DNA from 2 places in the Williamsia sp. MIQD14 genome. Region 2 is predicted to be linked to the other one. Evidence: predicted binding sites of a transcription regulator. Region 2 holds the regulator's gene; the other holds the start of a gene.

Region 1 (11,547 bases), 570 kb from region 2:
GGTGTTCCGGCGCGACCTCGAGACCGCCGCCCGCCACTTCGCGATCGAGACGTGGACGCACGAGAACGTGGTGTCCGCCCTCGTGGGCTTCGTGACCGACATGACGTCGGACGCCAACCGCGACCGCATCGTGGCCCGCCATCACCTGCGCGGCGAGGCACGCACGAACGACGAACTCCGCGACGCCTTCGACAGGCAACAGGCCGGGTTCGTGCAGCTGGTGCGCGCAGGCTTCGAGACGGCCGGGGGCACCACGAGTGAGGTGACCGCAGAACTGTTCCGACTCGCGGTGGACGGCCTGATGAATCGCCAGACCCTGTACGGGTCCACGCCCCTCACCGACGATCAGATCCTCGAGATCGCCCACCTCATCGTTCCGCGTTGATCCCCTACAGACGCGGGTACGGCCTCACAGATGCAGGTGCGCCCGTAGTGCCGGCCAGCGGAGGGCGGCGACGCGAACGTCGGTCGCCGCGTTGAACCCCGGTGTGAAGACATCGGCGACGGTCTCGGTACCGAAGCTGAAGATCCCGAACAGCTGAGCCCGCGCGCCGTCACCGATCACCATCGGGCCGCCGCTGTCGCCGAAACCCGCCTGCACCGATGGGACACCTGGGCGCGACTGCGCGCACACCATTCCCGCCGTTCGACATCGCCGACGCCACCGTCGGACCCGCGACGATCCCCGCCACCGCGGCGACCGCCACGACCACGGCGGTCAGCCGACCACGACACACACCCCTCACGACGCCTCCTGAACACCGGTCATCATCGACACCGTTCGCCACACCGACGAGGCCCGTACCGGTCCACGACGCCCACTGTGAGGCGGATGAGCCCGCGGGACGGTCGGTCATCTCCTCCACGAGCACGTCGGCCGGATCCGATCACCGCGATCCGTATTCGGACTTATGCACAGGGTCGTGTTGAGCAGCGGAGAAGCCCATGATTGACTTCCTTTCACATGCTTCCGACGTGGTGATTCCCGAGAGCTGTCCGTGCGCTCTCGGAGGGGTGTTCATCGATCACCCGCCGGGATCGTCGTGCCCGCTCGTGGGCACGCCGAGGCCACACGCCGCCGTGTACCTTTTCGCTCGACCCGCCGTCGCCGGCCCCTGCCGGCGCCTGACCGATCACGAGGAGAGTGACCGTGTCGCTTCACCATCCGCAGAGGGTGACCCGGACGACCGCCGGGGTGATGCTCGCCGCCGCCATCGCCGCGGGTACCGCGGGTCAGGCGTTCGCCGCGCCCCCCGGCACAGCTCCCCCGTCGACCGACATGGCACCGGGCATCGCCCCTGCCACGCCGACGCCTCCTCCCCCCGCGCCGACGCCTCCGCCCGTGCAGGGACGCAGCATCATCCCCGCGCCGACCTTCGATGCGCCGGTCATCTACGAGGACTCGCCCGGCTACACGCCGCCGGTCTACTCGGGCACCTACAACCCGGTCCCGCCGACGATCACCGCGCCCAAGCCGACCAAGCCGGTCAACCCCGTGCTGCCCCGGCCCGGCATCATCAAGCTCGGTAACTTCCGCACCCCGCAGCCGGCGTTCCTCTCCGACGCCGACGCCCGCAACCTCAACGGCCAGGCCGCGACCATCGAGGCCCGCACCGCGACCTACTACGAGTCCATCGGCTTCCCGAAGGACCAGGCCGCCCGTACCGCCGCGTCGACCACCGTCGGCATTCTCGTCGGCGGTGCTGCCGGAGCTGTCGCACTCGGCATCCCGGCCACGGTTGCCGGTGCAATCATCGGTCTCCCGGTCGGTGCAGGAGTCGGTGCCGCTGCAGGTGCGATCACGGGCGCCGTGATCGGCGGGCCCGCGGCTCCGGCAACGGCAACGCTGTTCGCGGGCCAAGGCGCCCTCATCGGCCTCGCCGCAGGCCCTGCGGTCGGCGCCATCGCCGGTGCCGCCGGTGGCGGTCTCCTCGGTGCGACAGTCGGCGGAGTCATCGGCGGCGCGATCGGTTACGCGGTCGGCGCCGGTGACCCGGGTGCCGATCCGAACGCACCGCTGGGTGGGGCCACGCAAGAGGATCCGCGGAAGTCGAAGCCGGCTCCGCCGAACCCCGACGCCAACCAATACGAGCTGCACCTCGACCGCTCGAACCTGCCCGGTAACGACAAGGTCGACTACGTGGTCGCCAAGAACGGTGACGTGAAGGGTCAGGTGAAGATCGGTGCGGTGAACGTGCCCATCGACATCGACCACGACGCGGCTGATGCGCCGTTCAAGGCAGCCGGGGTGTTCGCCCAGACCGCTCGCGATTCGGTGACGGCCGCGGTGATCAACTTCGGTAAGGAGGCCCAGCGTGCGTTCCCGGGTCTCGAGATCTCCTACCCGCAGTACGTCGGTGCGCCGGCGGGGGGCCGACACCGACAGTGACACCCACGCGATGACGTGCGACCACGCCACCAGGCCACCCTCTCGCCACCCGGCGAGACCGGGTGGCCTGGTGGTGTGTGCCGTCACCGCGCTACTCCTGGTCCTCACCGCGTGTGGCGACGACTCGCGGGCCGCCCCCGTCGTGACCATGCCGTCCGGAACCACCTCGGCGGCAGCGATTCCCGCGATCGATCCGCTGCGGTGCGACCCGTCGACCGCGGCTCCCGGTGAAACCGTCACCAATGGTGAGGGTGGGCACGATTCGGCGGTGGCGGTGGTCGCCGACTACCACTGGGCCGTCATCACCGGCCGCGACAAGGCCCGAGCCACCGACGCCGTCGCGACGGGTGCGGCCATGGCGTCCCCGGAGCTGATCTCACAGGCACTCGACGGGTATCCGCCCGGCACCACCTATTGTCTGCGGATGCGACAGACGCGGCCGGACACCGTGTTGCTCACCCTCACCTATCAGCCCCCGGCCGGCGGGACCAACGAGTATCGGCTCCGCGCGACGGTCACGGGCCCTCCCGGTGACGTGCGGATCACGGGCGTGGTCGACCAGTGACCGACGGCCCCGACCACCGACCCGACGACCAGCCCCACCACCCCGATCCGTCAGCGAGACCTCCGGTCGATCCTGACACCGATCCGTTCGCCCGGCAGCCGGGACCGGGTCCGGCCGACGCTCCCCCTCCGCGCGTCACCCCGCCCGAGCCCCCGTGGTTCACCGCCGCGGACCCGGGACCACCACGGGGTTCACCGGAGGCCCCGCCCTGGGTGCCGATGTCCACCGACCCGTCGTCGAACTGGTCGGAGACCCTCGAACAGATCGCGGTACGCGGGCGGCGGCGGTCCCGCGGCGGCAATCGGCGTCGCGTCGCTCTCATCGCCGGCGCTGTGGTGGTCGTCGCCGGGATCGCCGCGGGCGCCATCGTCTTTGCCACCTCATCGGGTTCGAGCGGATCGGGTACCACCGTGTCCGGAGCGGGCTCGGGCGCGAATGCGACCGTGCCGGCCCAGGACGGTGCCGCTCCGGCCGACGGTCCGCAGATTCCGTTCTGCACCACCGGCACCGACGGCGCGGTGACCACCATCGACCAGCGGGCCGATCCGACCTCGCCGACCGGCGCGGTCGCGACCTTCCTCGCGGCGGCGATCACCGACAGGTCGCCGGTGGCCGCGCGCGCGGCGATCGCCGACACCGCCCCCGTCCCCACCGTCATCGAGTTGCAGCGCTGGATCTCCGCGCTGCCCCAGGGAACCGACGCCTGGTGCGCGCGAGTCACCCTCACCGATTCGGCCGCGCGCGTCCTCGTCGACGTCCGGGTCCGCACCCCGGTGGCCGTCGCCGACGTCGCACGCGGCGACGCCTTCTACGTCTCGTCGGACGGAGCCGATCGCTGGACGATCGACGCGATCGTCTCCGACGACGCTTCCTAGCGCCGCACCGACGACGCCCGAGCTCGATGCCGGCGCACCGCAGCACGATTCGCGCATCGCACAGAGCAGTACCGCTGGGTGCCGTTGCGGCTGACGTCGACGATGACCCTGTCGCACTCGCCGCCACCGGGCAGGCCGGCCGCGCAACGGCCGATGCGGTGCATCCCGCGCGTGGTGAGGTGCAGCGCCGTCCCGACCGAGATGACCGCGGTGAGCACATGGGCGAGCGACTGATCCCGATCGCGATAGTGCAGGTGCCACCCCTCGTCGTCGTGGTTGGTCAATCGCGGATACGCCGCGGCGACACTCATCGTCTCGTTGAGCAGACGCGCCCGCTCGTCCTCGGTGGGGGTATCGACCATCCGCAGCCACTCGTCGATCACCTCGCGGGTCCGCGCGTGGTCGTCGCTGCGGGTCTCGAAACGCCCTGTCATCCCGAACTCACGTGCGCGGGCCTCGATCCCGGCGCAGTCGTCCGGCCAGTCGTTGGCCAACGATTCCGCCAGGAGGACCGCGTATTCGCCGTAAGGGTTGAGATGCACAAGACCATGACATCACAGTGGACGCATGCATCCCACACCGACCGAGAACTCGACCCGCAGCCCGACCCACGAGCACGCGTGGCTCACCGAGTCCGCCCATCGAACGAGCGACGGAACGGTGCTCTACGTCCGCTGCGACGACTGCGGCACCCGACGCATCGACATCGCGACCCGGACCGACGTGCCCCCGACCGCGGTCAGCGCCCCCGTGCGCGACTGAGATCGTCCGACCACGACGCCACCTCGGGCACATTGCCCGAGGTGGCCCCCAGGACGGACGATCTCCGCGCCGGCGGGCCGGCCACGACCGGTTCTGCTCACGACGAACACCGGAGTTGAGCGGGAACAGATCAATCCCCGGGTCAGTTGAGCGAGTCAGACTCACCCCTGGAGGAAGAATGAGCGACACCCGCTTGCCAGTCCTGTTCCTGACCGATCCCATCCTGCTGCCCGGCATGGTGGTCCCCATCGAGCTCGATGACTCCGCGCGTGCAGCCGTCGACGCCGCGCAGGCGACCGATTCGCAGAAACTGCTGGTCGCGCCGCGTCTCGACGACCGTTACCCGTCATACGGCGTGATCGCGTCGATCGTGCAGGTCGGCCGCCTCGGCGGCGGACAACACGCCGCCGTGGTCAAGGGCGAGGTGCGCGCGCACATCGGTTCGGGCACCACCGGACCGGGTGCGGCCCTGTGGGTCGAGGTCGACGAGGCCGCCGAGCCCACCGTCACCGACGAGACCCGCGACCTCGCCGGCGAGTACAAGAAGCTCGTCCTGGCGATGCTGCAGCGCCGCGAGGCGTGGCAGGTCATCGACTCGGTGAACAAGCTGACCGACCCCTCGGCCCTGGCCGACACCGCCGGGTACGCGTCGTACCTCACCGACGTGCAGAAGCGGCAGCTCCTCGAGACGCCCGACGTCGTCGAGCGGTTGCGCACCCTGATCACGTGGACCACCGACCACCTCGCCGAGGTGGAGGTCAACGACAAGATCGCCGGCGACGTCCGCGACGGCATGGAGAAGACGCAGAAGGAATTCCTGCTGCGTCAGCAGCTCGCCGCCATCCGCAAGGAACTCGGCGAGGGTGAGCCCGACGGCTCCGACGACTACCGCGCGCGTATCGAGGCGGCGACGCTGCCCGACAACGTGCGTGAGGCGGCGCTGCGGGAGGTCGGCAAACTGGAGCGTTCCAGCGAGCAGTCGCCCGAGAGTGGTTACCTGCGAACCTGGTTGGACACCGTCCTCGACCTGCCGTGGGACACCACCACCACCGACTCCACCGACATCGCCTCGGCGCGCGAGATCCTCGACGCCGATCACCACGGCCTCGAGGACGTGAAAGATCGCATCGTCGAGTACCTCGCGGTGCGTGCGCGTCGGGCCGACCGTGGTCTCCAGGTCGTCGGCGGACGCGGTTCGGGTGCGGTCATGTTGCTCGCCGGCCCTCCCGGCGTCGGCAAGACCTCGCTCGGCGAATCCGTGGCTCGGGCCCTGGGCCGCACGTTCGTCCGCGTCGCCCTCGGCGGCGTGCGCGACGAGGCCGAGATCCGCGGTCACCGTCGCACCTACGTCGGCGCGCTGCCCGGCCGCATCGTTCGGGCCATCGGCGAGGCCGGTTCGATGAACCCCGTTGTCCTGCTCGACGAGATCGACAAGGTGGGCTCCGATCAGCGCGGCGACCCGGCCGCGGCCCTGCTCGAGGTGCTCGACCCGGCGCAGAACCACACGTTCCGCGACCACTACCTCGACCTGGATCTCGACCTCTCCGATGTCGTGTTCCTCGCGACGGCCAATGTGGTGGAACAGATCCCGTCGGCGCTGATCGACCGCATGGAACTCGTCACCCTCGACGGCTACACCGAGGACGACAAGGTCGCCATCGCGCGGGACTACCTGCTCCCCCGCCAGCGCGACCGCGCCGCCCTCACCGCCGACGAGGTCACGGTGACCGACGAGGCGCTGCGCAAGATCGCCGCCGACTACACCCGGGAACCGGGCGTGCGGCAGTTCGAGCGCTTCCTGGCCAAGGCGATGCGCAAGGCGACTACGAAACTGGCCGCGGACGACACCGCGCTGGTGATCGACGAGCCCGATCTCGTCGACTACCTCGGCCGGCCCCGGTTCACCCCGGAGTCGGAGGAGCGGACCGCGGTGCCCGGTGTGGCAACGGGTCTGGCGGTCACCGGCATGGGTGGCGACGTCCTGTTCATCGAGGCGTCGTCGACCGTGGGTGATGCGGGGCTGACGCTGACCGGCCAGCTCGGCGACGTGATGAAGGAGTCGGCGCAGATCGCGCTGTCCTACGTTCGCTCACACGCCACCGAACTCGGTGTCGACCCGGCGGCGTTGGATCGCAAGATCCACATCCACGTCCCTGCGGGCGCCACCCCCAAGGACGGACCGTCGGCAGGCGTGACGATGGTGACGGCGCTCGTGTCGATGGCGACCGGCCGTCGCGTGCGCGCCGAGGTCGGGATGACCGGCGAGGTGACGCTCAACGGTCGGGTGCTCCCGATCGGTGGGTTGAAGCAGAAGCTGCTCGCGGCCCAGCGGGCCGGTCTCACCACGGTGTTCGTCCCCATCCGGAACGAACCCGACCTCGACGACGTGCCCGCCGAGGTGCTCGAGGCGGTCGACGTGCGGCCCATGACCGACGTCGCCGACATCATCCTCGCGGCTCTCGAGGACGTCGACGTGGAGGTCACCGCCGCGGCCTGAGGCCGCAGACCGACCGGCGCCCCGCCACCACGGTGGGGCGCCGGTCGGCAGGGGCGGGTCAGTAGGGCGCCGCACGTCCGTTCACGGCCCACGCCTTCTCCGCCTCCGACCGTGCCGGGGGCGGGACGAGTCCGTTGATCATCCACAGCTCCTCGCTGGTCTCGTCGATGTGGAACTCCCAGTGGATCTCATCGCGATCGAGATACGGCGACAGCACGTCGCCGACCCAGCCTGCCGTGCGTCGACGGCTCGCCGAGTCCGGGAGATGTCGGGCGATGTGGGCGATCTCGATCCGCGCGGTGCGCGGCGCGGACGTGCCGCCCACGAAGATGTCAGCGGCGGAGACCTCCCGGAAGATCACCACGACGTAGAAGCGGGGTAGGCCCACCGACTCGTAGCGGTCGGTGATCTGTTCGGCGAGAACCCTTTTGTCCTCGTCGGTGAAGATTCCCGGTGAGTGGTGGATGGTCCACAGCGGCATGGGTGTGTCTCCTGTCGCGGGTCGGATCAGTGGGCGGCGGTGAAGACCAGGTCGTCGACCGGTCCGGACAGGATCGACTTGACGGCCACGGTGATGTCGTCGGTCAGCACCTCCCGCTCCCCCGCCTCCAGGGCGTCGAGGATCCGGCTCGCCACGATCGCCGGCGAGGTCTTCTCCATCGGGATGTCGGCGACCATCTCGGTGTCGATGAACCCGGCGTGCACCCCGAGCACCTGGGTGTTCTGTGCAGCCAATTCGGTGCGTAGCGAATTGGTGATCGACCAGATCGCCGCCTTCGAGGCCCCGTAGGCGCCGCTGCCCGCGAGCCAGGAGAGCACCGAGTGGACGTTCACGACGGCTCCGCCGCCGTGCTGCGCCAGGATCGGCGCGAACGCCCGCGTGATGCGCAGCGGTCCGAAGGCGTTGACCTCGAACGTGTCTGCGATGTCGGAGAACTCTCCGCTGAGCAACGGCGCGGGCAGCAGCACCCCGGCGTTGTTGATGACGATGTCGACATCGGTCGCCCTGTCCGCCAGGGCGTCGACGGAGTCCTGTGACCGCACGTCGAGGGCCATGGTCGTGACCGCGGGTCGGTCGTCGGCGAACTCGGTGCGCGCCGTCGAGTAGACGGCCCGAGCGCCGCGCGCGAGCACCTCGTCGACGAGAGCCGCGCCCAGGCCGCGCCTACCCCCGGTCACCAGCACCACCGCATCGGCCACTCTCGTCATACCCACTCCTGACTCTAGTTTGTTTGAGTCAGACTAGGCCGGGAAGCAGCGGCGGCGCAAGCGTCAGTCGCAGCAGTCGCAGGCGCGTTCCGGTGTCGCTGCCGAACCGGGCAGCACCGGTGCACAGCACGACTCACCCCTCCACGCGTTGCGCCCCTCGCGCATCGCGATGGCGGCGATCACCAGCGCTGCGATCGGATCGGCCCACGACCACCCCAGGGTCGCGTTGAGGACGAGGCCCACCAGCACCACGGCCGACAGGTAGGTGCACAGCAGTGTCTGTTTCGAATCGGCCACCGCCGATGCCGAACCCAGTTCGCGGCCGGCACGGCGCTGTGCGTACGAGAGCACCGGCATCACCACCAGACTCACTGCGGTCAAGGCGATCCCGACCGTCGAGTGCCGGGCATCGGCCGCACCGAGGAGTCCGCGCACGGCATCGACCGCGACGTAGGCGGCGAGTGCGAAGAACGAGACCGCGATGATGCGCAGCGCGACCTTCTCCCGCGCCTCGGGATCGGTCCCGGCGAACTGCCACGCCACCGCTGCGGCCGACGACACCTCGATCACCGAGTCGAGCCCGAAACCGATCAGCGACGTCGACGACACCCGCGTGCCCTCGACGAGGGCCACGACCGCCTCGATCACGTTGTAGGTGATGGTGATCCCGACGAACCAACGGATGCGTCGCGACAACAGCGCCCTTCGCTCGGTCGTCGCCGTCGTCTCGACCCGGATCGTCATCAGCAGCATCCCTGCGCGTCGGAGTCGGCGCAGCACGCCGGGTCGACCGCGAGCACGACCCCCACGAGGTCGTGGAGTGCGCGCCCGACACGGGCGTCGGCGAGGTCGTACCGCGTGCGGCGGCCCTCCGGCGTCGCGGCCACCAGTCCGCAACCGCGCAGACACGCGAGGTGGTTCGACAGGATCTGCCGCGACACCCCGATCTCCACGGCCAGATCCGACGGATACCCCGGCGCGTCGGCGAGGCGCATCAGGATCTGCGTGCGGGTCGCGTCGGACAGCGCGTACCCGAAACGGGCCAGGGCGTCGTGACGCAGCGCGGTGGTCATGGCCCGTGACGATACAGGGTTCGCTGTACCGATGGGGCCTTCCCTAGGATGAGCCCATGGTGATGGCGGATCGTCCCGAAGTACAGACCGCATCGGCCCCGGTGACCGCGTTGGCGATGGTCGGACTGGCCGAAAGCATGCTCAACGGCCTCGCCCGTGTCCCGTTCCGGCGATTCTGGGAGGGGCCGGGCGGGTTGCTCGACAACATCGGCCAATCCGTGACGCGGCAGACGATCCGGTCGTTCATGGGGTACTCCATGGCGCTGCCCATCGAGGAGTTCCGGTCGATGGAGAAGATCCTCGACGACATCTGTCGGGTGGTGATGCCGCCGTTCATCAGCCTCACCGACGGTGTCGAGCTCACCGACGACACGGTCGGTGGCATCGAGGGCATCTGGTGCCGCGCGAAGGCCAGCACCGACGAGTACGTCGACGACAGCGAGGACAAGGAGACGATCACCGCCACGGTGCTCTACCTCCACGGCGGCGGGTACATCGGCACGTCGCCGATCATGTACTCCGCCTTCGCCGCCTCGCTGGTGAACATCACCGGCTACGAGGTCTTCATCGCCGATTACCGCATGGCTCCCGAGTTCCCTTTCCCGGCCGGCGTGCACGACGCCGCCGACGCCTACCGCGGGCTGCTCGAGCGCGGGATCGACGCCGACCACATCGTCATCGCCGGCGACTCGGGCGGCGGTGGTCTCGCCACGTCGCTCGTGTCGTACCTACACGATCACGGTCTCGCGAAACCCGCTGCGGTCATGCTGTTCTCGCCCGAGGTGGACCTCGATCTCAACCACCCGTCGATCACGACGAACGCGCAGCTCGACATCCTGCCGTGGAACGTGCCGGTGAGTCCGTACCTGCAGGGTGTGCAGCCCAACGACGAACGCGTGTCGGCGATCTACGCGAAACCCGACCCGACGTGGTTCCCGCCGACGTTCGTCTGCTGGGGTGCCGACGAGATGTTCCGCGACGGTATCCGGAAGTTCTCCGAAGGGCTCTCGGCGGCAGGCGTCACGGTGTACGCGATGGAGGAGAAGGGCATGTTCCACGTGTTCCCGATTCTCATGCCGTGGGCCGAATCGTCTCGACGGGTGTTCCGCGCGTTGCGCGAGTTGTCGCACCGCCACGTCGAATCCGATCCCGCGGCCGTCGCAACACACTGACACCGCGGGTACCGGGACACTCAGCGATCATGGCCTACGACGAGGACCTCGCCGACCGCATCCGCGACGCGATGGAGACCGAGCCGCATCTCACCGAGAAGCGGATGTTCGGCGGTCTCGCGTTCCTCGTCGACGGCCACATGGCCGTCGTCATCCTGAGCAAACAGCAGGGCCTGATGGTGCGCGTGGACCCCGCCGACGCCGACGCGCTGATGGCGCGTGACCACGTCGGCCCGATGATCATGTCCGACAGGCCCGCCCGCGGGTGGCTGCGCATCGATCCGCCCGGCCTCGTCGACGACGACGTGCTCGGCGACTGGACCGATCGTGCCGCGGCCTTCGTGCTGACCTTGCCGCCGAAATGACCCCTCAGCCCTCGGTTTCAGGGGAGTCCGCGTCGATCCGGCGCGCGTCGTGGACGACGAAGAGGGCGACGACGACCATCGCGACGGCGCACACGGCCACTGCCGGGGTACCCCACCATCGGGACACGATCGCGCCCACCACCGCTCCCCCGGCGAACGCCGCCACCACCGCACTGTAGAGAGCGCACCGACGGCGACTCTCGGCGTCGCGCTGCGTGGCCAGCGCGTGCACCGACTCGACGAAACGCATCAGGTTGCCCGTGGTCGCGATGGTGATGATGGGCATCCCGCCGATGGTGCGGAACAGTTCCATCTGCATCGCCGCGACGAACGCGATCGGCACCGTCACAGCAACATTCGGCCACCCCTCGGGGATCGCGGCCACCACACCCAACACCAGAGCCTGGGCTGCCGTCACCGCCACCAGCAACACCGCGCTTGTCGCGTCCCGCCACCACGTGCGCAGGACCGTCGCGACCAGGACACCGACGACGAACGCGAGGATCGACCACAGATGCGCCACGGCACGATGCCACTCCCCCGCCGCGCCGGACGTCGCGAGAAGGATGACGTTGCCCGTCTGGGTGTTCGCGAACACGCCACCACGGGTGAGGTAGGTGTAGGCGTCGAGGAACCCGCC
Region 2 (11,547 bases):
GGCGCCCGGTCGCGAGCCGGTGCTGGTGTCGGGACGGCAGGACGCCGGCACCGAGGGATCGGCCCGGCTGTCCGGCTTCACCGAGCGCGTGGGCGACCCGGTCGCCCTCGTCGCCGACGACGGCCGCCGCTTCAGCGGCGAGGACCTCTACGCCACGGCGCTGGCGTGTCTGGCCGCCGAATCGCGGTCGGATGCGACGAGCATCGTCGTGACCTGCCCCAACGGCTGGCAGCCGTACACCGTTGACGCGGTGCGTGTCGCCGCCGACGCCCACGGCCTGTCCGACGTCACCTTCGTGCCCGAGGCCATCGCGAGCGTCGCGGCAGCGCAGGCCACCGGTCGCGATCTGCCGTCCGACGTCGTCGTCGTGTTCGACCTGGGTGGTTCGGCCCTCGACATCACCGTGGTGCAGACGGGTGACGAATCCCAGATCGTCGGCCGTCCCACACGGTCGGAGGAGATCAGCGGCGACGCCTTCGATCAGCTGCTGCTGGCCCACGTGCTGCAGTCGGTCGACGCGGTCGACTCCATCGAGCCGTTCGACCCCGCGACGATCGAGGCACTCACCGCACTGCGCCGCCGATGCGCGGTCGCGAAGGAGACCTTGTCGGTCGACACCGACACCACCCTCACCGTCGACCTGCCCGGGCTGCACACCGAGACCCGGCTGGTGCGTTCGGAGATCGAGTCGCTGCTGCACGATCAGATGTTCGCGGCCGTGTCGTTGCTGCGGGACGCGGTCACCGCATCGGGCCACAGCCTGCGCGACGTGGGTGCACTGCTGCTCACCGGCGGCGGCGCGGCGATGCCACTGGTGACCGAGATGCTCTCCGGTGTGCTGCGGATCCCGGTCGTCGTCGACGCGGACCCCGCCACCACCTCGGCGTTCGGTGCCGCCATCCTGGCCGCCGAGATCGACGCCGCATCCGCCGTCCTCGACGCCATGCCCGCGAACGCGGCCGCGGCGTCGGGGGATGTCGCTTCTGCCTCCGCCACTTCTGCCTCCGCTGCCACGGCCTCGGCCGAGACGGTCGTGTCCCGCACAGTCTCCCCCGCCCCGCGGACGCCGGTCGCGGCGAAGTCGACCTCGGGCCGCACCCGTCGGCTCGCCATCATCGGTGGGGTCGCGGTGGCGATCGCCCTGATCACCGCGGGCGGGTTGTCCGTCGGTACCGCGCTGAGCTCGTCGGAGAGCCCCGCCGCGACGCCCACCACCTCGGCCACCACGCCCTCGGCCGCCGCGCCGACGGCCTCGTCACCGTCCACCGCCCGCTCGGGCGCGCCCGCTTCGGCGGCATCGACGTCGGCCGCGAACGGCGCGGGGTCGGACGGGACCTCTCGTGGCTCCACCTCGGACGGCTCCGCCTCCGGTGGCAGCGGCTCCGGTTCGACCGGCTCGGGTTCGGGTGGGACCCGATCGGGTGGGTCGGCGACGGGCGGTTCGGGTGGCGGTTCCACCTCGGGCGGCACGTCGAACGGCGGCTCGGGCGGTGGCACCGCGGGTGGCGGGTCGACCGGAGGCGGCGCGACGAGCGGCGGATCGACCGGTGGATCGGGATCGACCGGGGGCGGTACGGGTTCGGGTGACACCGGTACGGGTGGCGACACGGTGCCGGAGCAGACCTTCAACCCCATCCCCGCCGTTCCCGCGCTGCCCACCGTGCCCGGCCTCGGCGGTCTGCTCGGCCGCTAGGGACACCCGCACCGCCGGTGCCTGCGATGACCATGGATCGAGACCCAGTGCGTCACCGCGAACTCGCCGCAATCGGTGGCGAGCAGTAACGGAAGGGTGTTCGATGACGACTAGGAAGTTGACCGTGGAGTCACGACCGGCCGGGGGGTCGTCGTCGATACGTGCTCCCCAATCGGACGGAGCGACCCCCATGGCTGCTGGCCTAGGACTGAAGATCGGCACGACGACCTCGGTCGCGGTGTCGTCGACACCGACCGGTTCGTACGACGCCCTGGTGCGCCCGACCGCCGGCGGCGACTCAGGGGCGGCCACCGGGGTGGACCCGTACGCCGCAGCTCTCGCCGATCTGGCCGACGAGTCGGGTTCCACCGCGAACGACGTCGTCGTCGCCGGACCCAACGACTGGCACCCCTCGGAGAACGACGCGCTCCGCGACGCCGTCGCGGCCCACGGACTGTCCGACGTCCGCGTCGTCCCCGAGGCCCTGGCCGGCCTCGCCGCCGCCACCGCGGCGGGTGGGGAACTCGACCACGTGTCCGACGGCTCGCTGGTCGTCGTCTACGACCTGGGCGCGTCTGCGCTCGACATCGCCGTCGTCGAGACGGGAGCGGACCCGCAGATCGTCGGGACCCCCGTGCGGTCGAAGGAGATCAGCGGAGATGCGATCGACCAGCTCGTCGTCGATCACGTCCTCGCCGCGTCGGGCGCGAGTGCGATCGACCCGTCGGATCCGACCGCCGTCGCCGCGATGGCCGACCTCCGCGCGAACGCCACGGCCGCGAAGGAACAGCTCTCGACCGACACCGACGCGTCCATCGCCGTCGATCTGCCCGGCACAGCGACACGGGTGCCCCTGAGCCGCTCCGAGCTCGAATCGCTGGTGCAGAACCAGATGTTCGCGTCGATGACGATGTTGCGCGAGGCGGTCACGGCATCCGGTCACCGGTTCCGCGACGTGGGCGCCCTGCTCCTCACCGGCGGTGGCGCCGCGATGCCCGTCGTCGCCGAGATGCTCTCGGGCGTGCTCCGCGTGCCGGTCGTCGTCGATTCCGACCCCGCCACCACCTCCGCGTATGGCGCGGCGATCCTCGCGTCGGGCTCGGGTGCCGCCGCGGTGCCCGCCAAGGCGGCCGCGGCCGCCGGCGGGGCCACGATGGCGAGTCGCATCTCGACCGTCGCCGCTGCGACCCCGGCCCCCAGCGCCGTCGACGCGATCGAGAACTCCGGGCGTCGCAAGCGGTTGGCACTCATCGGCGCGTTCGTCACCGTCGCGCTGCTCTCCGCGGGCGGACTGGCCGTCGCCGCCTCGTTGAACTCGGGATCGGACCCGGCCGACGACGCCGTCGCGACCGCCATCAACCCGCTCGCCGAGTCGAGCGCCTCGGCGTCGGCCTCGCGTACCGCCGGGGTACCCACCGTCGTGGAGTCGCGGATCACCTCCACACCGTCGGCCGGACGAACCGATGCCGGCGCACAGGCACAAGCACAGGCACAAGCTCAGGCGCAGGCTCAGGCCCAGGCCCAGGCCCAAGCCCAAGCGCAGGCGCAGGCCCGCGGCGGCAACGCCGCACCGGCACAGACCGCGACCAATCCTGCGCCGAACAATTCGGGTTCTCAGGCGGATGCTCCGACCGCCGCCCCTACGTCTTCCGCTGGGCCTGCGTATGTTCCGCCCGCGGTTCAATCTCCCCCGGTGCGCGGCGGTAGCGGTCCTGCCCTGACAGGCCTGATCCCGAAGCTGCCGACGGTCAACATCCCCGGTCTGCCCTGACCCGTAGTCGCCGATGATCGATCACGCCGCACCCGGCGTCGCCCTCGCGGGCATGCCCGATGCGCAGGCGGTTCTGTCGGCAGTCGTCGCCGGTGCGCAGCCCACCCCTGTCGCGATCAGTGCGACGGCCGGGGGCGGGAAAACGCTCCTGTTGGCCGCGATCGCCGATGCCCGCCGCAGCGTCGGGGCCGTAGTCGTGAGCTCCGTACCCGCGGCCCCGGATGCCGGGACGATGCTGGTGATCGACGACGCCCACGACCTCGACGACACGACGCTCGCACGATTGACCGCGATCGTCGTGACCGGTGAGATCGCCGTCGTGGTCGCGGCCGAACCGCGCGATCATCGCCCCCTGCTGCGAGACCTTTTCACCACGATCGCTTCTCACGGCCGCGCCGTCAGCCTGGCGCCGCTCACCGCGACCGGGGTCGTCGAGCGATCCGGGCGCCGACTGCCCTCTGCGGTGGCCGCGGCCATCGCGCGGATGAGCGGCGGGAACCGTGCGGCGATCGACGCCGCGATCTCCGCGGTCACCACGCACGACGAAGTCGACTCCCCCGCCCGATCGGTCACCGACGTCGCGGCCGCCGCCATCGCGGCCCACCATCACCGCACGGTGCGTCGCCTCGACCCGGCCACACTGGGCGCCCTGACCGTCGCCGCGGCCGGGTCCACCCTCGACCCCGACACCGTCGCCCAGACCTGCGACCTCGATGCCGCATCCGCCACGGCGGCCATCGACGCCGCGCGCGGATCGGGATTTCTCGGCGACTCCGACGCGTTTCTCGCCGATGCCGTCCCCGCGCTGACCGCGGTCGTCGGCGCGCATCAGATCGCGACCACCCGCACCGCACTGGTGCGAGTTCTGCTGGCGCACAACGCACTGCCTCTCGAGCGTGCGTTGGCGGCGGCAACCGACGGGATGGTCGATGCCGACCTGGCCGAGACCCTCGTCGCTCACGCGCGCGCCGCTCGCGGCCACCGGGCGGTCACCCTCTGGACGGCCGCGCGCGCCGCCGGCGCCGACCGTTTGGTCTACGTCCGGCCACTGGCCCATGCGGCGCTGGAGTCCGACGATCTCGATGTCGCCGATCGCATCGCCGACGAGGCGCTCGGCGCCGACGACCCGACCGGCGTGGCGGCCGGTGTCCGTATCGCGGCATCGGTGGCCGCGCGCCGGGGAACCTACTCTCGGGCAGCGCAACTCTTCGGCTGGTTGGGACCCGAGCGCGCCGGGACCGACGCCGCCGTCGGAGCCGTCGCGCTGATCGCCGCCGGCGACCGGGCGGCGGCAGCCGAGTTCATCACCGTCGCCGAACAGGCTCCGCCCACCACCGACAACACCGCGGCCGCGCAACTGGCCGCCGGCCTCATGGCGTCGGTGACGGATTCGCCCGCCACGGCGATCGGAGCGGTCCTGCGGTCGATGTCGGCCGCATCCGGCGACCACCGCATCGAACCGGAATCCGCCGCCGCGGTCGCGGTCCTGCTGATGCTCCACACGGGCGATCTGGCGGGTGCGACATCGGTGCTGGCCCGACGCTCCACCTCGGCCGACGGGTCCGCGGAGACCCGCGGCGATGCCCGATTGCTCCTGCTCGAGGCCTGGACCGCCATGATCGGCGGAGACCTCGCCCGCGCGGCGGCACTGGCATCGTCGGTGACGGTGGGATGCCAACGCGAGCGCCTCCTGGCGCATGCGCTGCGCGTCGGGACAGCCCGTCGCCGAGGCGATTCCGGCGCACTGGCCGGTGCGTGGCGTGACGCACAGCCGGCGGTCGCCGAGGCGCAGGCCGATCTGTTCGCGCTGTTGCCGCTGGGTGAGTTGCGGCTCGCCGCGGTGCGCTGCGGGGACGCCGACCGCATCGCGCATCTGACCGCCGAGGTCGATCGACTGCTCGCCGCGCTCGACGATCCGCCGATCTGGGCGTCGGCGTGGCACTGGTACGGCGTGCAGGCGGCCATCATCTCCGGCACTCCGGATGCCCTGGTGCCCCACGCCCGAGCACTCGGCGCGGCCGCAGACACCCACCCCTACGCCGCGGTTCTCGCCCGGGCCGGTCGGGTGTGGCTGCGCGTGTTGCAGGGTGACGACGCCGACCCGCCACTGTCCGGAGACGAGATCGACCTCGCCGCACACGATCTCCACCGCGTCGGCCAGGGGTTCGACGGCGCCCGCCTCGCCGCCGAAGGTGCGCTGCGCGTCGCCGACACCCGCTCGGCGACCGTCCTGCTGCAGACCGCGCGCACCATCGGCGGTGCGCCCTCGCCGACGACGTCGACCGGACCCGAGACCCCGGCCGTCCCGGCGCCCGGAGCGACCGGCGTCGCCACCCTCTCCGAGCGGGAGGCCGAGATCGCCGAGAAGCTGGTCCTCGGTCTCACGTACCGCGAGATCGGTGCAGCGCTGTTCATCTCGGCCAAGACCGTCGAGCACCACGTCGCACGCATCCGTCGGCGCCTCGGCTCCGGTTCGCGATCCGAGCTCCTGTCGACGCTGCGGGCCGCAGGCTTCGGTACCACCGCGTCGCACCCTTGAACCCGTTGGGCTGCACTTCTTCTCGCCACGGACTTGTCCACAGACCCCCGATGATTCGTGGCGCGTGTCGGACACGACCGCTATACTCGAACATGTATTTGACAGATCGTTCGGGGGATCATGGACGCTACGCACGACGCGGGAGTGGTTGCGCTGCAATCGTTCCTGTCGTCCCTCCCGGTCCTGCCTCTCGTCGCCGACGAAGCTGCAGCGGTGGATCGGATCTCGCTGCTGGAGGCGATCAAGGCCGGATGTGCTGCAGCTCAGGCCACTGAGACGATGCGGCTCGAGATATTACGCCTTGAGTCCGAATCAGCGGCCGGTGTTCCGGTTGTACGGCAGGGCCGCAGATTGGCGGCCGAGGTCGCTCTGGCGCGGAAGGCGTCGGGGTCGGCCGGTGGCCGGTATCTCGGTTTCGCGCGGGCGTTGATGCGCGAGATGCCGCACACGCGTGCCGCGTTGGCGTCGGGTGCGCTGACCGAGTGGCGGGCGACGATCCTGGTGCGGGAGACCGCGCATCTCACCGCACACGACCGCAGCGAGATCGACCGCCGTATCTGCGCCGAGACGTCCGCGCTCGAGGGTGTCGGGGACCGCACACTCGATGCCGAGGTGAAAAGGATTGCCTATGAGCTCGATCCGCAGGCCGTCGTCGACCGCCATTCCCTGTCGCAGTCCGACCGTCGCGTCAGTACCCGGCCGGCGCCGGACGGGATGGTGCGACTCTCGGCGCTGCTGCCGCTGGTGTCGGGGATCTCGGTATACGGGTCGCTGAAGCGGCATGCCGACGCCACCGTCGGCAGCGATGACCGCACCCACGCACAGGTGATGGCCGACGCCCTCGTCGAACGAGTCACCGGCGCCACGACAACCGGTGCACTTCCCGTGGCGGTGAACGTCGTGATGTCAGACGAGATCCTGCTCGGTGACAGCTCCGCCGCAGCACACGTCACCGGCTACGGACCGATAGCGGCCGACACCGCTCGGGCGATGGTGGCGACGGCGCTCGACGCCGAGACCTCCTCGACGCTGCGACGGATCTACGCCGCGCCGTCCACCGGCGCTCTGGTGGCCATGGACTCCGTCGCAAGACAGTTCCCGACCGGGCTCAAGCACTTCCTCGACGTCCGCGACCAGTCCTGCCGCATCCCGTACTGCGATGCGCCAATCGCCGAATACGACCACGCCCAACCGCACTCAGCAGGCGGAGACACCAGCGCCGGCAACGGCCTGGGCATGTGCGTGGCGCACAACCGCGCCAAACAGAACCCCGGCTGGCACGTCATCACCGACAGGCACACAGCCACTCTCACCACACCCACCGGGCACAGTCACGTCTCGCGGGCCCCTGCGCCGCCAGGACACCACGACCAACCCGTCAGTCCTATCGAACGACAACTTCGGGCGCTACTCGACGCCGCGTGACGGCGGTCGGCGCAACGCCGACGACCCCGAGGCGCCGAGCGGGTCCTGCGCGAAACCCGAGCACTCGTCGCACACGCTCACGAGATCGTGTCTGCACCCGATCACATGGGTCAGGAACTGTTCGGCACGGGCCAGTCGCTGCTGCTGTTCCCGCAGACGGTCGAGGTGGTCTCTCAGCATTCTGGTCCGGTCGGGCGACCTACGATGGAGTACCTGTCTGATCTGTGGCAGGCTCATACCGATGCGCTGACAGGCGCGCACCACCTCGAGGCGGCGGAGGTGCTCGTCGGTGTAGCGGCGGTGGCCCGACGGGGACCTGTCGGCGACCACGACCCCCTCGGAATCCCAGTGCCGCAGCACGTGCTCGGCGACACCGACGTGATCAGCGACCTCTCCGATCCTCATGGGCGCATTCTCGCAGCTTGACCTCAGGTCGGCATGAAGTCCTAGTTTCGGTGTCCATGAGCATGCCGATCCCGACCCTGCCCGATCCCGTGCACCTCACCGTCGACGGCGCGTCCGTCGCCACCTATCTCCTGGGACACCGTCGAGTGCCGTCGACGGGAGACGTCGTCTTCTGTCACGGCACACCGTGGTCCGCCCGGATCTGGGCTGACGTCGGACACGCGATCAGCGAGCGACGACGGGTGTTCCTGTGGGACATGCCCGGATACGGCCGCTCGAGTCGGGGCGAGGATGTGCGACTCGATCTGCGAACGCAGATGTCACGGTTCGCGACGCTGCTCGCGCAGTCGGATCTCGTCCGGCCACACGTCGTCGCCCACGACATCGGTGGCGCGGTGGCTCTCGGCGCACACCTGCTGCACGGCGCCGACTACGCAGGCCTGTTCCTGTGGGACGCAGTGACATTGGATCCGTGGGGATCACCGTTCTTCGACCTGGTGCGAGCGCACGGCGACGTGTTTGCGCAGCTGCCGGCGGCACTGCATCGGTCGTTGGTCCGCGAGTACATCGCGGGCGCCGCCCACGGCGCGTTGGGCGACGAATGGCTCACCGCGCTGACACACCCGTGGACCGGACCGTCGGGACAGAGCGCCTTCTATCGGCAGATCGCGTCACTTCATCCCGCGCACACCCGATCGATCTCCGAGCGGCTCGCCGACACGAAGTGTGCCGTCGCAATCGGTTGGGGCGCAGACGATCCGTGGATCCCCGTGCATCAGGCACACCGACTCCGCGCACTCCTACCGGGCCGCACCGCGCCGATAGTCCTCGACGACACGGGACACCTGGCGCCCGTCGAATCACCGGCTCGCGTCATCTCCGCGATCGAGGAGTGGCTCGACGCCGCGTGATGCGACGTATCAGCGACTGCGTTTGCTGCGGGGTTGCCAGACGACGAGAGCGCTGGTGCGTGGCACGGGGACCAGCTCGCCGCCGTGCGCCCGATGACGCAGATCGTTGCGAGCCGAGGCGAGTTCGCCCTCGAGTTCGCGCACGCGCTGCGCCAGGGCGTCGACGTGGTTGGTGAGATCGATGATGCGTTTGATGCCCTCGAGATTCACACCCTCGTCCTGCGAGAGGCGCTGCACCTCGCGCAGCAACTCGACGTCACGCGCCGAGTACCGCCGACCGCCGCCGGCCGCGCGCTGCGGACGCACCAGACCGAGGCGGTCGTACGTGCGCAGGGTCTGGGCGTGCATGCCCGCGAGCTCGGCGGCGACGGAGATCATGAAGACCTCGTCGTCGCCCCCGTTGGTGGATCGGCTCATCACTGATCACCCCATCCGTCCCTCGGCCGGAAACCGCTGGCGCGCTCGGCGTCGGCGTACTCGCGGAGCTTCTCGACGGCGGTGTCATCGAGCTTCTTCGGCACCGCGACCTTCACGGTCACCAACAGGTCGCCGGCACCGCCGGCACGCTTGGTGACACCGCGACCGCGTACCCGCAGGGTCCGGCCGTCGGAGGTGTTCGGCGGGATCTTCACCCCGACGGTCCCCTCCAGCGTCGGCACCGACACCGTCGCGCCGAGCACCAGTTCCCCGAAGCTGACCGGCAACTCGACCTTGAGGTCGTTGCCGACACGGGTGAACACCGCATCGGGGCGGACGGTGACGGTGACGTACAGGTCGCCCGACGGCGCTCCGCGCAGCCCGGCCTCACCCTGCCCGGCGAGCCGGATCCGTTGCCCGTCCTCGACACCGACCGGGATGCGGACGTTGATGGTGCGGGTTCGCACGGTGACGCCGTTGCCCGAGCAGTCCGAGCACGGCTCGTCGATGCGCGAGCCGGTGCCCTGGCAGTCGGCGCAGGGCTCGCTGAACCCGAACGCACCCTGGTTGCGGCTCACGACGCCGGCACCGTTGCAGGTCGAGCAGACCTTGGGACTGGTGCCGGGTTTCGCGCCACTGCCGTGGCACGTCGTGCACGGTGACGGCGAGGTCAGCGACAGCGACACCGTGGTGCCGAGCGCGGCGTCGCGGAACGACAACGTCGTCTGCGTCTCGAGGTCGTTGCCCCGACGTGGTCGTGTGGCGGTCCGGGGTGCCCGGTTGAACAGCCCCCCGAACAGGTCACCGAACGCGCCGTCGCCGCCCGCGGTCGTACCCGCGTTGCCGAACAGGTCACCGACGTCGAATCCACCACCGGCGCCGGGCGTCGCCCGGCCACCTCCGGAGAAACCGCCCGGGAACCCGCCGCCCGCGCCGTTGCCGCGAAAACGTCCGCCGGCGAACGCGCTCCGCGTCTCGTCGTACTCTTTGCGTTTCGCGGGATCGGACAGCACGCTGTGTGCCTCCGACACCCTCTTGAATCGCTCCTCCGCCGCGGCATCACCCGGGTTGGCGTCGGGGTGCAGCTCCCGGGCCAGCTTGCGGTACGCCTTCTTGATGGCGTCGGCCGAAGCGTCCGAAGCGACGCCCAGATCCTTGTAGAAGTCGTGCTCTAACCATTCCCTCTGTGGAGCCATAGGGCGTCACCTCCTCTTTCGTGATGATGGTCGCCCGTACGGGCGAGCGTTCTGTGGTTGGTCGTGATCATGCCCCGAAACCGGACCTCGCACCGCCGGACGGACCCGGTGGGGTCGTCGCGGCGGCGCGAGGTCGGTGTCATCTGCTCAGGCGTCGGCGGGGGCACCGTCGGTCACGGTGACCATCGCGGTCCGCAACAGTCGGTCGCCGAGGCGATACCCCTGTCGATAGACCGCCCCGATCACCGGGCTGGCGCCGTCACCGTCGTGCTGCACGGCCTCGTGCAGAGCCGGATCGAACGCGTCACCCTCGGCGCCGAAGGCGGACAGCCCCTGGGCCTTCAGGGTGTCGGCGATCTTGTCGGCCACACCCTTGAGCGGACCGGCCTCGAGATCGCCGTGCGCCCGGGCCCGGTCGAGGTCGTCGAGCGTGGGCAGCAGCGCGTTGATCAACGTCGCCTTGCCCTGCTCGACCGCACCCTGACGTTCCCGTTCCGCCCGACGCCGATAGTTGGCGTACTCGGCCTGCAATCGCTGCAGGTCGGCCAACAACTCGGCCTCCTTGGCGGATTGGGCCTCCTCGGGCGACACCTCGGGGGTGTCGCCGTCGGCCACCGCGTCGGGAGCAGCGGCCTCGGCCGGTGCGGCGTCCGCCGCGTCGGCGGCCGCTGCGGCCATCTCGTCGGGGGTCACCTCACCGAGGTCGACCGGGTCGCCCGGCGTCTCGGGTGTGCCCTGCTGATCCGCCGTCACTTCTTCTCACCCGAATCGGTGTCGGAGGGCTCGTCCACCACCTCGGCGTCGACGACGTCGTCGGCGCCACCGGCCGGACCGGAGCCACCTTCGGCGCCGCCCTCGGCCGCGGCGTTCGCGTAGATCGCCTGTCCCAGGGCCTGCGACTCCGTCGACAGGGTCTCGACCGCGGTCTTGATCGCGGCGAGATCGGTGCCCTTGAGCGCCTCGTTGGCGCCGGCGATGGCGGCTTCCACCTTCTCCTTGGCGTCGGCGGGAACCTTGTCCTCGTTCTCCTTCAAGAACTTCTCGGTCTGGTTCACCAACGACTCCGCCTGGTTGCGGGTCTCGGCCTCTTCCTTGCGCTTGCGGTCCTCGTCGGCGTGGGCCTCGGCATCCTTGATCATGCGGTCGATCTCGTCCTTCGACAGGCCCGAGCCGTCCTGGATCCGGATGGT

Evidence for each region. The regulator HspR, encoded in region 2, represses chaperone genes until heat shock. The targets are predictions, from matches to a motif close to ANNTGAGTNNNNNNNACTCANNT.
Region 1: lon (endopeptidase La) is a predicted target of HspR. The motif match lies at 4,736-4,758, and genes of this name have one in related genera.

The regions. Positions count from the first base shown of each region.
Region 1 covers NZ_JBPFDG010000001.1:1,329,866-1,341,412, reverse strand. Annotated here, with positions in the region: gene ACQ7HM_RS05870 (TetR/AcrR family transcriptional regulator) at 1-385, shown strand, start outside; partial or broken gene ACQ7HM_RS05865 (trypsin-like serine protease) at 410-646, opposite strand; gene ACQ7HM_RS05860 (hypothetical protein) at 1,175-2,389, shown strand; gene ACQ7HM_RS05855 (hypothetical protein) at 2,460-2,954, shown strand; gene ACQ7HM_RS05850 (hypothetical protein) at 2,951-3,829, shown strand; gene ACQ7HM_RS05845 (CGNR zinc finger domain-containing protein) at 3,826-4,371, opposite strand; gene ACQ7HM_RS05840 (hypothetical protein) at 4,397-4,591, shown strand; gene lon (endopeptidase La) at 4,770-7,088, shown strand; gene ACQ7HM_RS05830 (tautomerase family protein) at 7,147-7,569, opposite strand; gene ACQ7HM_RS05825 (SDR family oxidoreductase) at 7,596-8,297, opposite strand; gene ACQ7HM_RS05820 (cation transporter) at 8,361-9,050, opposite strand; gene ACQ7HM_RS05815 (ArsR/SmtB family transcription factor) at 9,041-9,370, opposite strand; gene ACQ7HM_RS05810 (alpha/beta hydrolase) at 9,427-10,542, shown strand; gene ACQ7HM_RS05805 (TfoX/Sxy family protein) at 10,572-10,907, shown strand; gene ACQ7HM_RS05800 (YoaK family protein) at 10,912-11,547, opposite strand, start outside.
Region 2 covers NZ_JBPFDG010000001.1:762,785-774,331, forward strand. Annotated here, with positions in the region: gene ACQ7HM_RS03300 (Hsp70 family protein) at 1-1,693, shown strand, start outside; gene ACQ7HM_RS03305 (Hsp70 family protein) at 1,884-3,464, shown strand; gene ACQ7HM_RS03310 (LuxR C-terminal-related transcriptional regulator) at 3,478-6,003, shown strand; gene ACQ7HM_RS03315 (HNH endonuclease) at 6,124-7,428, shown strand; gene ACQ7HM_RS03320 (MerR family transcriptional regulator) at 7,411-7,833, opposite strand; gene ACQ7HM_RS03325 (alpha/beta fold hydrolase) at 7,890-8,744, shown strand; gene ACQ7HM_RS03330 (heat shock protein transcriptional repressor HspR) at 8,754-9,161, opposite strand; gene dnaJ (molecular chaperone DnaJ) at 9,161-10,357, opposite strand; gene grpE (nucleotide exchange factor GrpE) at 10,505-11,110, opposite strand; gene dnaK (molecular chaperone DnaK) at 11,107-11,547, opposite strand, start outside.